2 regions of the Kitasatospora sp. NPDC056783 genome follow, and region 2 is predicted to be linked to the other one. Evidence: riboswitches for the same ligand, from Rfam matches in the RefSeq annotation. Region 2 holds a riboswitch; the other holds the start of a gene.
The links. A riboswitch is a leader RNA that binds a small molecule or an ion and turns the genes downstream of it on or off. The one in region 2 is predicted to bind cobalamin.
Positions count from the first base shown of each region.

Region 1 (7,566 bases), on a different contig from region 2:
CCACCGAGGAGGTGGGCGGCAGCGCCAGCTCGGCGCCCGCACCCCGGAAGGTGATCATGCCGATCTTGTCGCGGCGCTGGTAGGCATCCATCAGCAGCGAGAGCACCGCGCCCTTGACGGCGGTCATCCGCTGCCGGGCGGCCATCGAACCGGAGGCGTCCACGACGAACAGCACCAGGTTGGACTCCCGGCCCTGGCGTACCTGTTCGCGGAAGTCGTCCTTGTGCAGCACCAGCGCCCGCCCGCCGCGCCCGCGCGCCACCTGGTGCGGCGCGGCGGCCTGGAGGGTCGCGGTCAGGTGCAGCCGGCCGAGCGCGCCCCGCGGGCGGCGGGCGCGGATGGTGTGCCCGCCGGTGGTCTCGGCGGGGGAGCGGCGGCCCTGGGCGCCGTGGCCGGTGCCCCGCACGGTGAACAGCCGGGTCCGGTACGGGTCCGTGGCCGCGACCGGCGCCGACTCCTTCGCGGGGGCAGGGCGTCGGGCCGGTACGGGCTGCTGTGCGGGCTCCCCGGAATCGGAGGCGTCCGGGGTGTCCGAGACGTCCGGGGCCTCCGGGGTGGTCTCCGTGCGCGGGCCGTCGGAGGGCTCGGGCGCGCCGCCGCCGTCGGGGCCGCCGCCGTCGGGGCCGCCGTCAGGCCCGTCGCCCTCCGGGCCGCCGTCGCCGTCGCCGTCCGGGCCGGGACCGTCCCCCTCGGGCTCGGGGTCGTCCTGCCGCGCGTGCTCCTCCAGCGTCCGGTCCAGCTGCTCCTCGTCCAGCCCCGGCGCGTCGAAGGGGTTGCGGCGGCGGCGGTGCGGCAGCGCCAGCTGGGCGGCCTTGCGGACGTCCTCCTCCAGCACCTCGGCACGCCCGTCCCAGGCGGCCAGCGCGACGGCCGTGCGGGCCATCACGATGTCCGCGCGCAGCCCGTCCACCTCGAACGCGGCGCACACGGCCGTGATCTGACGCAGTGCCACTTCGGTCAGCTCGACCTTGGGCAGCAACTCGCGTGCGGCGGTGATGCGTTCGGCGAGAGCTCGCTCGTCCTGCGCGAACCGGGCGGCGAACGAGGCCGGGTCCGCGTCGTACGCGAGCCGGCGCCGGACCACCTCGGCGCGCTCGGCCGGGTCCCGGGTGGCGGCGATCTCGACGGTCAGGCCGAACCGGTCGAGCAGCTGCGGCCGCAGCTCGCCCTCCTCCGGGTTCATCGTGCCGACCAGCAGGAACCGGGCCGCGTGCCGCACCGACACGCCCTCGCGCTCGACGTAGGAGCGGCCCATCGCGGCGGCGTCCAGCAGCAGGTCCACCACATGGTCCTGGAGCAGGTTCACCTCGTCGATGTAGAGCACGCCGCGGTGCGCCTTGGCGAGCAGTCCGGGCTCGTACGCCTTGACGCCCTCGGCCAGCGCCCGCTCCAGGTCGAGCGAGCCGACGATCCGGTCCTCGGCCACGCCGACCGGCAACTCGACCAGCTGGGACGGCCGTTCGTGGCTCGCGGGGGCGTCGTGCGGCCCGTCCGGGCACTGCGGGTCCGGCGCGGCCGGGTCGCAGGCGAAGCGGCAGCCGTCGACCGCGGCGATGTCCGGCAGCAGCCCGGCCAGCGCGCGCACCATGGTCGACTTCGCGGTGCCCTTCTCGCCGCGCACCAGCACGCCGCCCACGGCCGGGGAGACCGCGTTCAGCAGCAGTCCGAGCCGCAGGTCGGCCATGCCGACGACCGCGGTGAACGGATAGCGGACGTCACTCATGCCGTACCCCACTCCTGTCGTGTCCGGTCCTGCGGTCGTACCCGCTCCCGCGGCCCAACCCGGTTCATGCGTCACTCCCGGCGGTCCCGGGCGGGACGAACGGCAGCGATCCGGCCGCCGGCACCCCGCCCTCGATCAGCTTCCACAGCGCGTCCGTGTCGGCGTGCTCCTCGATCAGGTCGCCCAGCCGGTCCAGCCGGGCCTCGCGCGCGGCGGCGAAGGAGGTGTCCGGTGCGGGCACGAACGCCCGACCGGCGGCCTCGGCCACCTCGCGCAGGAGTTCGCGCCGGAACCCGTCGTTCTCCAGCGCGCCGTGCCAGGTGGTGCCCCACACCGCGCCCAGCCGGCAGCCGTCCAGGTTCCGCCCCGCGCCATCGGAGAAGAACCCCTCGCCGCCGTCGACCGCCACCACCCCGTGGTGGATCTCGTAGCCCTCGACGCGCTGTCCGAACGCCTCGCCGACCGGCCGGGCCAGCACCTTCTCCACGCCGAACCGGACCCGGGTCGGCAGCAGCGCGAGCCCCTCGACCGCGCCCGCCTTCGACTCGACCTCGTCCACGATCGAGTGCGCCAGCATCTGGTAGCCGCCGCAGACGCCGAGGACCGGCAGCCCGGCCGCCGCCCGCGCCCGCAGGGCCGGCTCCAGGCCGCGCTCGCGCAGCCACGCGAGGTCCGCGACGGTGGCCCGGGTGCCGGGCAGCACCACCAGGTCGGCGTCGGCCAGCTCCTCCGGCCTGGTCGCCCAGCGCACCAGCACGCCGGGCTCCTGGGCGAGCGCGTCCAGGTCGGTGAAGTTGGACAGCCGCGGGAAGCGCACCACCGTCACCCGCAGCACGTCCGCGCCGAGCGGTCCGCGACCGTCCGTCCGGTCGACCACGGTGGACAGGTCCAGCGAGTCCTCGGCGTCCAGCCAGAGCCCGGGCAGCATCGGCAGCGTGCCCAGCACCGGACGGCCGGTCAGCTCGCGCAGCATCTCCAGTCCGGGCGCGAGCAGCCGCGCGTCGCCGCGGAACTTGTTGACGAACCAGCCCGCCACGTGCCGCTGGTCCTCGGCGGACAGCAGCGCCAGCGTCCCGTACATCGCCGCGAAGACCCCGCCGCGGTCGATGTCCCCGACCACCACCACCGGCAGGGCGGCGGCGGTGGCCAGACCCATGTTGGCGATGTCGTGGTCGCGCAGGTTGATCTCGGCCGGCGAGCCCGCGCCCTCGCAGACCACCACGTCGAAGCGGCGGCGCAGGTCGGCCAGGCACTCCAGGGCGCGCTCCAGCAGGACGGGCTTGCGTTCGCGGTAGTCCAGCGCGCCCACCTCGGCGACCGGCCTGCCCAGCAGCACGACCTGGCTGCGGCCGTCCGCGCCCGGCTTGAGCAGCACCGGGTTCATCGCCGCCTCCGGTTCCACCCGGGCGGCCTGCGCCTGCATCGCCTGGGCGCGGCCGATCTCCGCGCCGTCGGCGGTGACGAAGGAGTTGAGCGACATGTTCTGCGCCTTGAACGGCGCGACCCGCACGCCCTGGCGGGCGAGCCAACGGCAGATCCCGGCCGTCACCACGCTCTTGCCCGCGTCCGAGGTCGTCCCCGCGACCAGCAGCGCGTTCGTCATGCCCTTCCCCTCTTCCCCAGGAGCGCGCGCAGCAGCACGTGCCCCGCGACCGTGGTACCCAGCGCCAGCGAGCCCACCCGCCGGGAGAGCGCGCAGGCGCGCTCGATGTCGTCCACCGTCACCGGCCGCAACTCCTCGCCCAGGACCGGCCGGTGCTCCACCCTCTCGCCGTACCGGAGGGTCCCGCCCAGCCGGACGCCCACCGCGCCGGCGAACGCCGCCTCCGCCTGGCCCGCGTTCGGGCTGGGGTGCGCCGAGCCGTCCCGCCGCCAGACCCGCCAGGCCGTCCGGGGCTCGGGCGCGGCGGCCACCGTCAGCAGTGCCGTCAGCCGGGCGCCCGGCCAGCCCGCCAGGTCGTCCAGCCGGGCCGAGGCCCAGCCGAAGCGGGCGTAGCGCGGCGAGCGGTGGCCGACCATGGCGTCCAGGGTGTTCACGGCGCGGAAGGCCAGCAGCCCGGGCGTGCCGGCCAGGGCGCCCCAGGTCAGCGCGTTCACCACGGCGTCGGCGGTGTTCTCGGCCACCGACTCGACCACGGCCCTCGCGATCTGCTGTCCGTCCAGCGCGCTCGGGTCCCGTCCGCACAGGTGGGGCAGCCGCTCCCGGGCGGCCGTGAGGTCGCCCGCGGCCAGCGAGCGGCCGATGGCGCGAGCCTCCCGGGTCAGCGAGGTGCCGCCGAGCACCGTCCAGGTCGCGGCCGCCGCCAGCGCCGCCCGGCCCAGCGGGCGCCGGCCCACCGTGCGGTCAAGGGCGAGTGCGCCAGCCGCGACGGCTCCCACGCACAGCGCCGTGTACCCGGCTCCGGCGGTCCGGTCGTCACGCCACAGCCGCCGCTCCAGCCGGGTCGCGGCGGTGCCGAAGGCGGCCACCGGGTGGCCCCGGCGCGGGTCGCCGAAGCGGGCGTCGGCGGCGTAGCCCGCGGCGGCGCCGAGCGCGAAGGCGGCGGCGCGGGTCAGCGGACGCGTGGTGGACGCCCGCGGCGTCGCGGGGGTCATCGGCCGCACGGCGGAAGGCGGCTCGGGGTCCGGCAGGGCGGGGCAGCCTGCATCGCGTGCGTGTCCTCACTCAGGGTCCGCGCCCTGGATCGACGTGACGGGGGCGAGAGTCTCCTGGCTTCCGGGTCGGACGCACCCCCGGAGCCTTCCAGCGGCCTTCGACGGCCCGCCGTGGCGATGTTCCGAGCGTGCTCCCCGGTGACAGTGGCGGGACCGCGCCGGACTTCCACCGGCTTCCTCTCCATGCCTCCGTTTGGCCTCAGGATCCCATCACGGGGCCGAACCGGGAGTCAACCGAGGTCACAGAGGGGTTGGTCACACGCGGGCCCGGCTGACGACCTGTGGGATCGCCGCCACCGCACCCGTCGTCCCGGTGGCCTCCTCCCGGCACCCGTCGGCCGTGCGGTCGCCGCGCCCGCGTGACCCGAACGGCTCAGTCCGGTGGCCGGGTGGGCGGTGTGCCGGTGAACTGGGGCACGAACACCGTCCGGTGCGTGAGCGACAGATCCGTGGGCACGCGAGCGACAGATCCGTGAGCGACGGAGCAGAGCGGAAGAACAGGGGAGCGAGATGCGTTGGGGAACCGCCGCCGTCGTGGCGGCCGCCGCGGTCGGGGCAGCCGTGCTGGTGGTCGGTCGTCGGGCCTCCGAGCGAATGGTCCGTCCGGTGACCGCCCTCCGGGAGTCCGGCCCGGTCCTGGTCCGGAACCTGGCCCCCGGCCGGATCACCTTCACCCGCGGCCCGGAGAGCCTGCGCCGCGGCCGCTGGGCGATCGAGTGGGGGGACGGCGGACACGCGGTCGTCGAGGAGATCCTGCACAGCGACGAACAGGGCGTCACCCGTCGGCTGGTCCGCGCCGACCGCGGCACCCTCACCCCCGGCACGGAGGTCCGCTTCACGCCCCGGGTCCTGCTCGGCGACCCGACCGAGGCACTCGGCCTCGCCTTCACCGACACCGCCGCCGACGGCGAGCTCGGCGCCCTGCCCGCCTGGCGGCTCGACGGCAAGCGCGGCACCTGGGTGATCCTGGTGCACGGTCCCGAGGCCGACCGCGGACAGACCCTCCCGGTGCTGCCCGTCCTCCACCGGCTCGGTCTGCCCGTCCTGTCCGTCACCTACCGCGGCGACCGCGGTGCCCCCGCCTCCCCGGACGGGCTGAGCCACTTCGGCGAGACCGAGTGGCGCGACATCGAGTCGGCCGTGCGGCTGGCGCTGGACAGCGGTGCGGGCAAGGTGATCCTCTACGGCTGGTCCCTGGGGGCCACCACGGTCCTCCAGACGGCGGCCCGCTCGGCCTGGTCGCACGCCATCCGCGGCCTGGTCCTCGACTCCCCGGTGCTCGACCTCCCGGCCTCGGCCCGCCGGGACGCCGCCCGGGCCGGCTTCGGGGGCGTCGCCGCCGAACTCGGCGCCCTCGCGGCCGAGGGACGCACCGGCGTCGACCTCGCCGACTTCGGACGCCTCGCCGACGGCACCGACCTGCGCGTCCCCACGCTGCTGCTGCACAGCCCCGAGGACCGGATCGCGCCCTTCCGCACCGCCGAGAAGCTGGCGGCCGTCCGCCACGACGTGGTCAGCCTCCGGCCCTTTCCCGGCGCCGACCACGCCACCCTCTGGAATACCGCCCCCGACCACTACACCGAACTCCTCCGCCGTTGGCTCACGCCGCTGCTTTGAGGCATGTCCTTCGGGACCCGTCCTTCGAGGGGTGTTCTTCGAGGCGTGTCCTTGGGGACGTGTCCGGCCCCCCTGCGGTGAGAGCGCTTTCGACCGGGCCCCGCCGGTCATTCCGGCGGACTTCCCCCGTCCGTGCGTGAACGTTTCCCCATTTCGTCCGGCGGACGCGAGAAGTCGGACCCGCCGACTTTTCGCGTGGAAAGACCTCCCTGGTCCACCCGGCATCCGTCCGGATTCGGGCTGGACAGCCCCGCCGGGAGTCAGCGGAGCGGATTTCCCGGAGGCCAACCACCCGGCCACCAGGGGCAAAAATGTGCCCTGCGACGACGCCCCCACCCCTACGCAACGTGACCGATCGAGCATTCCCGGCAACCGGAGTATTCGAAGTGGCATGCTCAGGTCACATGTTTCCGGCCAGGCGGTTTGCCGTTGTTGCCCGATCTTGCGGAGGTGCCGCCGCCGGTCGCCCGGTCGTACGGACAACCGGATGTGACAGAAGGCCGGTACAAGGGGAAGACTGCTCGACGTGACGTCTCGGAACCCGCGCGACCGTGATGCCCCGCTCCCGCCGACGATCGGTACCGGTGCGACGGTGACCCGTCTCCCCGGAACGGCCCAACGGCCCGCCGGTGGCAGGCCGGGCGGGGCGGGTGTCCCCCGTAACGGAGTACCCCGGCGACGAGGACCCGCTCCGGCCCCCGGGCGAGGCCGGGTTCCCCTGCCGGAGGGCTTCCCGGCACCCGCCGAGCTGGCGCCGCTGGCCCGCCGGATGCTGGTGGACGCCGTCCGGATCGCCCGCTGGGCCGGCGAGCTGGCCGAGGTCGACAAGCGCGGCGAACTGCTCCCGGAGGACGCCCGCGCGGCGGGCCGGGCACTGGCCATGACCGTCGGCGCCGCCGCCAAGGCGTGGGGACAGGCGCTGCTGGTGGGCCTGGTGGAGCCCCGGGACGGCGGGGCCGGCCCCGGCTGGCGCCTGCACGCCTGGGAACACGACGACGAGGCCGTGATCCGCGGCTGGTCGGCGCTGTTCGACGCCTGGACCCTGCTCGCCCCGGTGCCGCCCGCCGCCCTGCGCGGCGTGTTCGCCGTGCTGGCCGGGCAGGCCGTGGACCAGGCTCCGCAGCTGCTCTCCTTCCTCCACCTGGTCGACGGGCCGGTCGCCGAGAGCGAACTGCTGGAACTGCTGCGCCGAGGACTGGACGAGCGCCGGGTCGGCACCGGCCTCGGAGGGCCGGGACTGTCGCCGGTGCCGCACGCCGCCTCGGCCGTCTCCGCCGTCCGCGGCACCTGCCGCGAGCCGCAGATCGACACCCCGGCCGCGCCCTCGGACGTGGCCGCCGTCCTGGACTGGATGCTGGACGGCCTGGCGGCCGTCGGCGCCCTGACACGCAGGAACGATGCCGCCGAGCTGTCATCGCTCGGCCACTGGGCGGTGCGGGCGAAGCTGGAGGAGATCTGCACGGTCGCCCAGACCGCGGCCGGGCACATCGAGCAGAGCGCCTTCGAGCTGCTGAACGCCTGTGCGGACTACTCGCCGGGCCCGGCCCGCGCCGAGTTCCGCGCCTGGGTCG
Region 1 covers NZ_JBHUAF010000108.1:14,427-21,992, forward strand. Annotated here, with positions in the region: gene ACFRMQ_RS17855 (putative cobaltochelatase) at 1-1,723, opposite strand, end outside; gene ACFRMQ_RS17860 (cobyric acid synthase) at 1,788-3,326, opposite strand; gene ACFRMQ_RS17865 (cobalamin biosynthesis protein) at 3,323-4,318, opposite strand; cobalamin riboswitch at 4,426-4,559, opposite strand; gene ACFRMQ_RS17870 (alpha/beta hydrolase family protein) at 4,889-5,995, shown strand; gene ACFRMQ_RS17875 (hypothetical protein) at 6,765-7,566, shown strand, end outside.
Region 1: linked by a shared signal. The riboswitch ahead of ACFRMQ_RS17865 (cobalamin biosynthesis protein) and the one ahead of ACFRMQ_RS37430 (acyl-CoA thioesterase) in region 2 are both predicted to bind cobalamin.

Region 2 (5,115 bases):
CGCCCGGGTCTCCGGCCAGCCGCGGGTCTTCAGCCCGCAGTCCGGGTTGACCCAGAGCCGCTCGGCCGGGATCGCGGCCAGGCCCGCGCGCAGCAGCGTGACCGCCTCCTCGGTGCTGGGCACGCGCGGGGAGTGGATGTCCCAGACACCCGGGCCCACCTCGCGCGGGTAGCCGGCCCCGGCGAGTTCACCGGCCACCTCCATGTGCGAGCGGGTCGCCTCCAAGGAGATGACGTCCGCGTCGAGCTCGTCGATCGCCGTCATGACGGCGCCGAACTCGGCGTAGCACATGTGGGTGTGGATCTGGGTGTCCGCCCGCACGCCCGAGGTGGCCAGCCGGAAGGCCTCGGTGGCCCAGTCCAGGTAGGCCGGGCGGGCGGCGGCGCGCAGCGGGAGGGTTTCGCGCAGGGCCGGCTCGTCGACCTGGATGACGGCCGCTCCCGCCGCCTCCAGGTCGGTGACTTCGTCGCGCAGGGCGAGGGCGACCTGCCGGGCGGTGTCGGCGGACGGCTGGTCGTCGCGCACGAAGGACCAGGCGAGCATGGTGACCGGGCCGGTGAGCATGCCCTTGACCGGGCGCCGGGTCAGGCCCTGCGCGTAGCCGAACCACTCGGTGGTCATCGGGTGCGGGCGGGAGATGTCGCCGGCCAGGACCGGCGGGCGGACGTAGCGGGTGCCGTAGGACTGGACCCAGCCGTGCCGGGTGGCCAGGTAGCCGGTGAGCTGCTCGGCGAAGTACTGGACCATGTCGTTGCGCTCGGGCTCGCCGTGCACCAGGACGTCCAGTCCGGTCTTCTCCTGGTAGGCGATGACCTCGCGGACCTCGGCCTCCATCCGTTCCCGGTAGGCTGCCGCGTCGATCCGTCCGGCCGTCAAGTCGGCGCGAGCGGTGCGCAGTTCGGTGGTCTGCGGGAAGGAGCCGATGGTGGTGGTCGGCAGCAGCGGCAGGCCGAGCCGGGCGTGCTGGGCCTCGGCGCGCCGCGGGTAGGGCTGGGCGCGGCGGGCGTCGTCGGCCGTGACGGCGGCGGCCCGGGCGCGCACCGCCGGGTCGCGGGTGATCGGGGAGTTGGCGCGGGAGGCGAGGTCGGCGCGGTTGGCGGCGAGCTCGGCCGTGACGGCGCCGGTGCCCTCGCGCAGGGCCCGGGAGAGCAGGGCGGCCTCGCGTGCCTTCTGCTTGGCGAAGGCCAGCCAGCGGGCGATCTGCGGGTCGATGTCGCGCTCGGCGGCGGCGTCGATCGGCACGTGCAGCAGCGAGCAGGACGGCGCCACGTCGACGGTGTCCGCGAGGCCCAGCAGGGTGGCCAGGGTCGCGAGGGACTTCTCCAGGTCGTTGATCCAGACGTTGCGTCCGTCGATCACCCCCGCCACCAGCCGCTTGCCGGGCAGCCCGCCCGCCGCGGCGAGGTCTTCCAGGTTCGCCGCGGCGGGGCCGGTGAAGTCCAGCGCCAGGCCCTCGACCGGGGACTTGGCCAGCACCGTCAGCGCCTCGCCGAGCCGGTCGAAGTAGCTCGCGACCAGCAGCTTGGGCCGCCCGGTGAGGGCGCCCAGCTCACGGTAGGCGCGGGCGGCGGCGTTCAGCTCCGCCGGGGCGCGGTCCTGCACCAGCGCGGGCTCGTCCAACTGCGTCCACTCGGCGCCGGCGTCCTTCAGCGCCGCGAGCAGTTCCGCGTAGACCGGCAGCAGCCGGTCCAGCAGGGTGATCGGCTGGAAGTCGGCCGCCACCCCGGGGGCCGGCTTGGCCAGCAGCAGGTAGGTCACCGGGCCGACCAGCACCGGCCGGGCGGTGTGGCCGAGCGCGAGGGCCTCCGCGAACTCCGCGACCGCCTTGGCCGGGTTCGCGACGAACACCGTGTCCGGGCCCAACTCCGGCACCAGGTAGTGGTAGTTGGTGTCGAACCACTTGGTCATCTCCAGCGGGGCGACGTCCTGGTTGCCGCGCGCCATCGCGAAGTACCCGTCCAGCGGGTCGGCGTCGACCGCCTCCCGGTGCCGCGCGGGGATCGCGCCGACCGCCACGGTGGTGTCCAGCACGTGGTCGTAGAGCGAGAAGTCCCCGGTCGGCACCTCCGCCACCCCCGCCTCGGCGAGCTGCGCCCAGTTCGTCCGGCGCAGCTCGGCGGCGGCCGCCAGCAGCGCCCCGGCCGTGACCGCGCCCTTCCAGTACCCCTCGATCGCCTTCTTCAGTTCCCGGTCACGACCCTGCCGGGGGTAGCCGTACACGGTGGCCGTGGACGCCATGGCTGTGGACTGCGCTGTCAAGGGACTCTCCTTCGCGAGCCTGAATCCTCAAGTGCCCGGTGACGGCACGAGGACGCGAAGGGATGACGAACCCGGCGGCGGCCGTCACGAGAACGTACGGGCCTGATCCGCCTGGTATGGTCGCCGACCCGCCCACGAGGTCACCGGATGGCCGCGCGCGAACGGTCGCGCACGGGCAGTGGCAGGTCTTCGGACTCGCGGGCACGTCCACCCCGTGAAAGGCGGACACCTACTGGCCGTCGCTTCCCAGACCCGTCCCGGGTCCAGTGCGTATGACGGCGGTCGTTCCCACTCACCGCTGCGGGGCAGTCCCGGACTGGCCAGTCGAAAGGCGTCACCGGGTTCCCTCTTGCGACGCCCCGCCTGGCGGACGGGGCGAACCAGCTGCGCCGCCAGCCTAGGGGCAGAACGCCTCCTCCGGGGCGGAAATCTCGAAAGGCGTCCGCGTGGTGAGACGTCGCGGCCGCGAGCGGCTACCCGAGCGGCTGGTCGGCCTCGCCCTCCGGGTCCAGCTCCGGCACCGGGTGGGGCTTGCCCTCCGAGTCGACGGCCACGAAGACCAGCTGCGCCGTCGCGACCCTGGTGACGGGCCCGGCGAGGTTCCACCGCTCCGAGGTCACCACCACCGACACGTCCATCGACGTCCGCCCGGCGCGGCCGACCCGGGCGCGAACGGTGAGGAGGTCCCCCGCCTTGACGGGCGCCAGGAACGACATCTCCCGGACCGAGACGGTGACCGCGGGAACGCCGGCGTGCCGGCCCGCGGCGGCGGCGGCCGCGTCGTCGATCAGCTTCATCATCACGCCACCGTGCACCGTCCCGTAGAGGTTGGTGTCGTGGTCGCTCATGATGTGGGCGAGGGTGACCGCCGAGTCGGCCGGGGTGCGGGAGAGGACGGAGGGACTGGTCACAGCGACGGCCCGCCCGTCCTGGCGTCGCGGGAATCGTGGTCGGCGTTCCGCTGCACGGAACTCTCCTTCATGAGGTCGCGCGCCCCGGGCATGCGAAGGGGCGGGGAGCCGTCCGTATACGGCCCACCCGCACCGCCGGCCCGCCTCGGGGTCGTGGTGGGACCGCGGGCCACCACGGCACGCGGGCAGCGGCAGGTCTTCGGACTCGCGGGCACGCCCTCCCCGGTCCGGAACCAGGGGTGGACGCCTACCGGCCGTCGCGTCCCGGCTCCGTTGCCGGGCCCTGCGCACAGGACGGCGGTCGCTCCCGCTCACCGCTGCGGGGCGGTCCCGGACTGGCCAGTTGAAAGGCGTCACCGGGTTCCCTCGTGACAACGCCCCGCCTGGCGGGCGGGGCGAACCAGCTGCCCCGCCAGCTTACGTCCATCCGCGCAGCTCACGGCCACCGCCCACCTCTTCGGTCGGTCCACGCACGACCCCCGGGCCGGTACGCCGGGAAGAACGGCAGAATGTGCCGCATGCGGCACATCTACGTCATCGGCATCGGCGCGGGCGACCCCGACCACCTCACCCTGCAAGCGGTCAAGGCGCTCGGTCGCACCGATGTCTTCTTCATCCTCGACAAGAGCGAGGAACGACAGGACCTGATCCGGCTGCGCCGCCGGATGCTGGCCGACCACGGCCGGACGGGGCACCGCGTGGTCGAGGTGCCGGACGCGGAGCGGGACCGCACCACCCCCGCGTACGCGGCCGCCGTGGACGACTGGCGGGTGCGCCGCGCCGATCTGGTCGAGCGGCTGATCGCCGAGCACCTCGGCCCGGACGAGCGCGGCGCGTTCCTGGTCTGGGGCGATCCGGCCCTCTACGACAGCGTCATCGCGGTGGTGGAGGACGTGTCGACCCGCGGCGGGGCGCCGTTCGAGTACGAGGTGATCCCGGGCATCAGCAGCGTCTCCGCACTCGCCGCCCGGCACCGCACCACGCTGACCAGGGTCGGCCGCCCGGTGCAGATCACCACCGGGCGCCGCCTGGCCGAGGGGTTCCCCGAGGGGGTGGACGACGTGGTGGTGATGCTCGACGGCCGGGCCGCCTTCACCGAGATCGACCCCCGGGGGCTGGACATCCACTACGGCGCCTACCTCGGCACCCCCGACGAGGTGCTGGTCTCCGGGCCGCTCGCCGAGGCCGCCCCCCGGATCCGCGAGCTGCGCGAGCGGGCCCGCGAGCGCAAGGGCTGGATCATGGACACCTACCTGCTCCGGCGCTCGGAGGACTGACCGGGCGCGTCGCGCCGCGCCGGACGACGACGTCCGGCGCGACGACGGACCGGCGATCCTCCGCGCCCTGCGGGGGATATCCCCACCGTCCTCGCACCCGCTGCCCGGTTAGTCCGGTGGATCTTGAAAGGGAAGGCTGAAGGCATCCGGAAACTCCGGTTCCAAGGAGGATGTCTGATGTTCAGTCGGAACCCCGTTCGCCGTCGCGCGGCCCGCTTCGCGGCCGTCTCCGTGCTCGCCGCAGGACTCACCGCCGCGACGGTGGGCAGTGCCGGGGCGATCGTCAACGGGACGGACGCCGAGCGGCGCTACCCGTTCATGGCCTCGGTCCCGGTGTCGGCCCCGGGCCTGGACGACGGCGTCTGCGGCGCCTCGTTGATCGACCGCCAGTGGGTGCTGACGGCGGCCCACTGCGTCGACCCGAACCTGGTCACGCCCGGCGGCACCGTCCGGATCGGCAGCTCCGAACGCAAGTCCGGCGGCACCGTCCGCGCCATCGCCGCCACGTTCACCCACCCCGGCTACCGACAGGGAGGGGGCGCCGGGCCGAACCTGGACGACGTCGCGCTGATCCGCCTTGACCGCCCGGTGAAGGAACAGCCGGTTCCCATCGCCGAGCGGCCCGGCGCCCCCGGCACCCCGACCCGGCTGCTCGGCTTCGGCACCGT
Region 2 covers NZ_JBHUAF010000482.1:275-5,389, reverse strand. Annotated here, with positions in the region: gene metE (5-methyltetrahydropteroyltriglutamate--homocysteine S-methyltransferase) at 1-2,259, opposite strand, end outside; cobalamin riboswitch at 2,443-2,610, opposite strand; gene ACFRMQ_RS37430 (acyl-CoA thioesterase) at 2,733-3,170, opposite strand; cobalamin riboswitch at 3,364-3,537, opposite strand; gene cobF (precorrin-6A synthase (deacetylating)) at 3,689-4,447, shown strand; partial or broken gene ACFRMQ_RS37420 (S1 family peptidase) at 4,625-5,115, shown strand, end outside.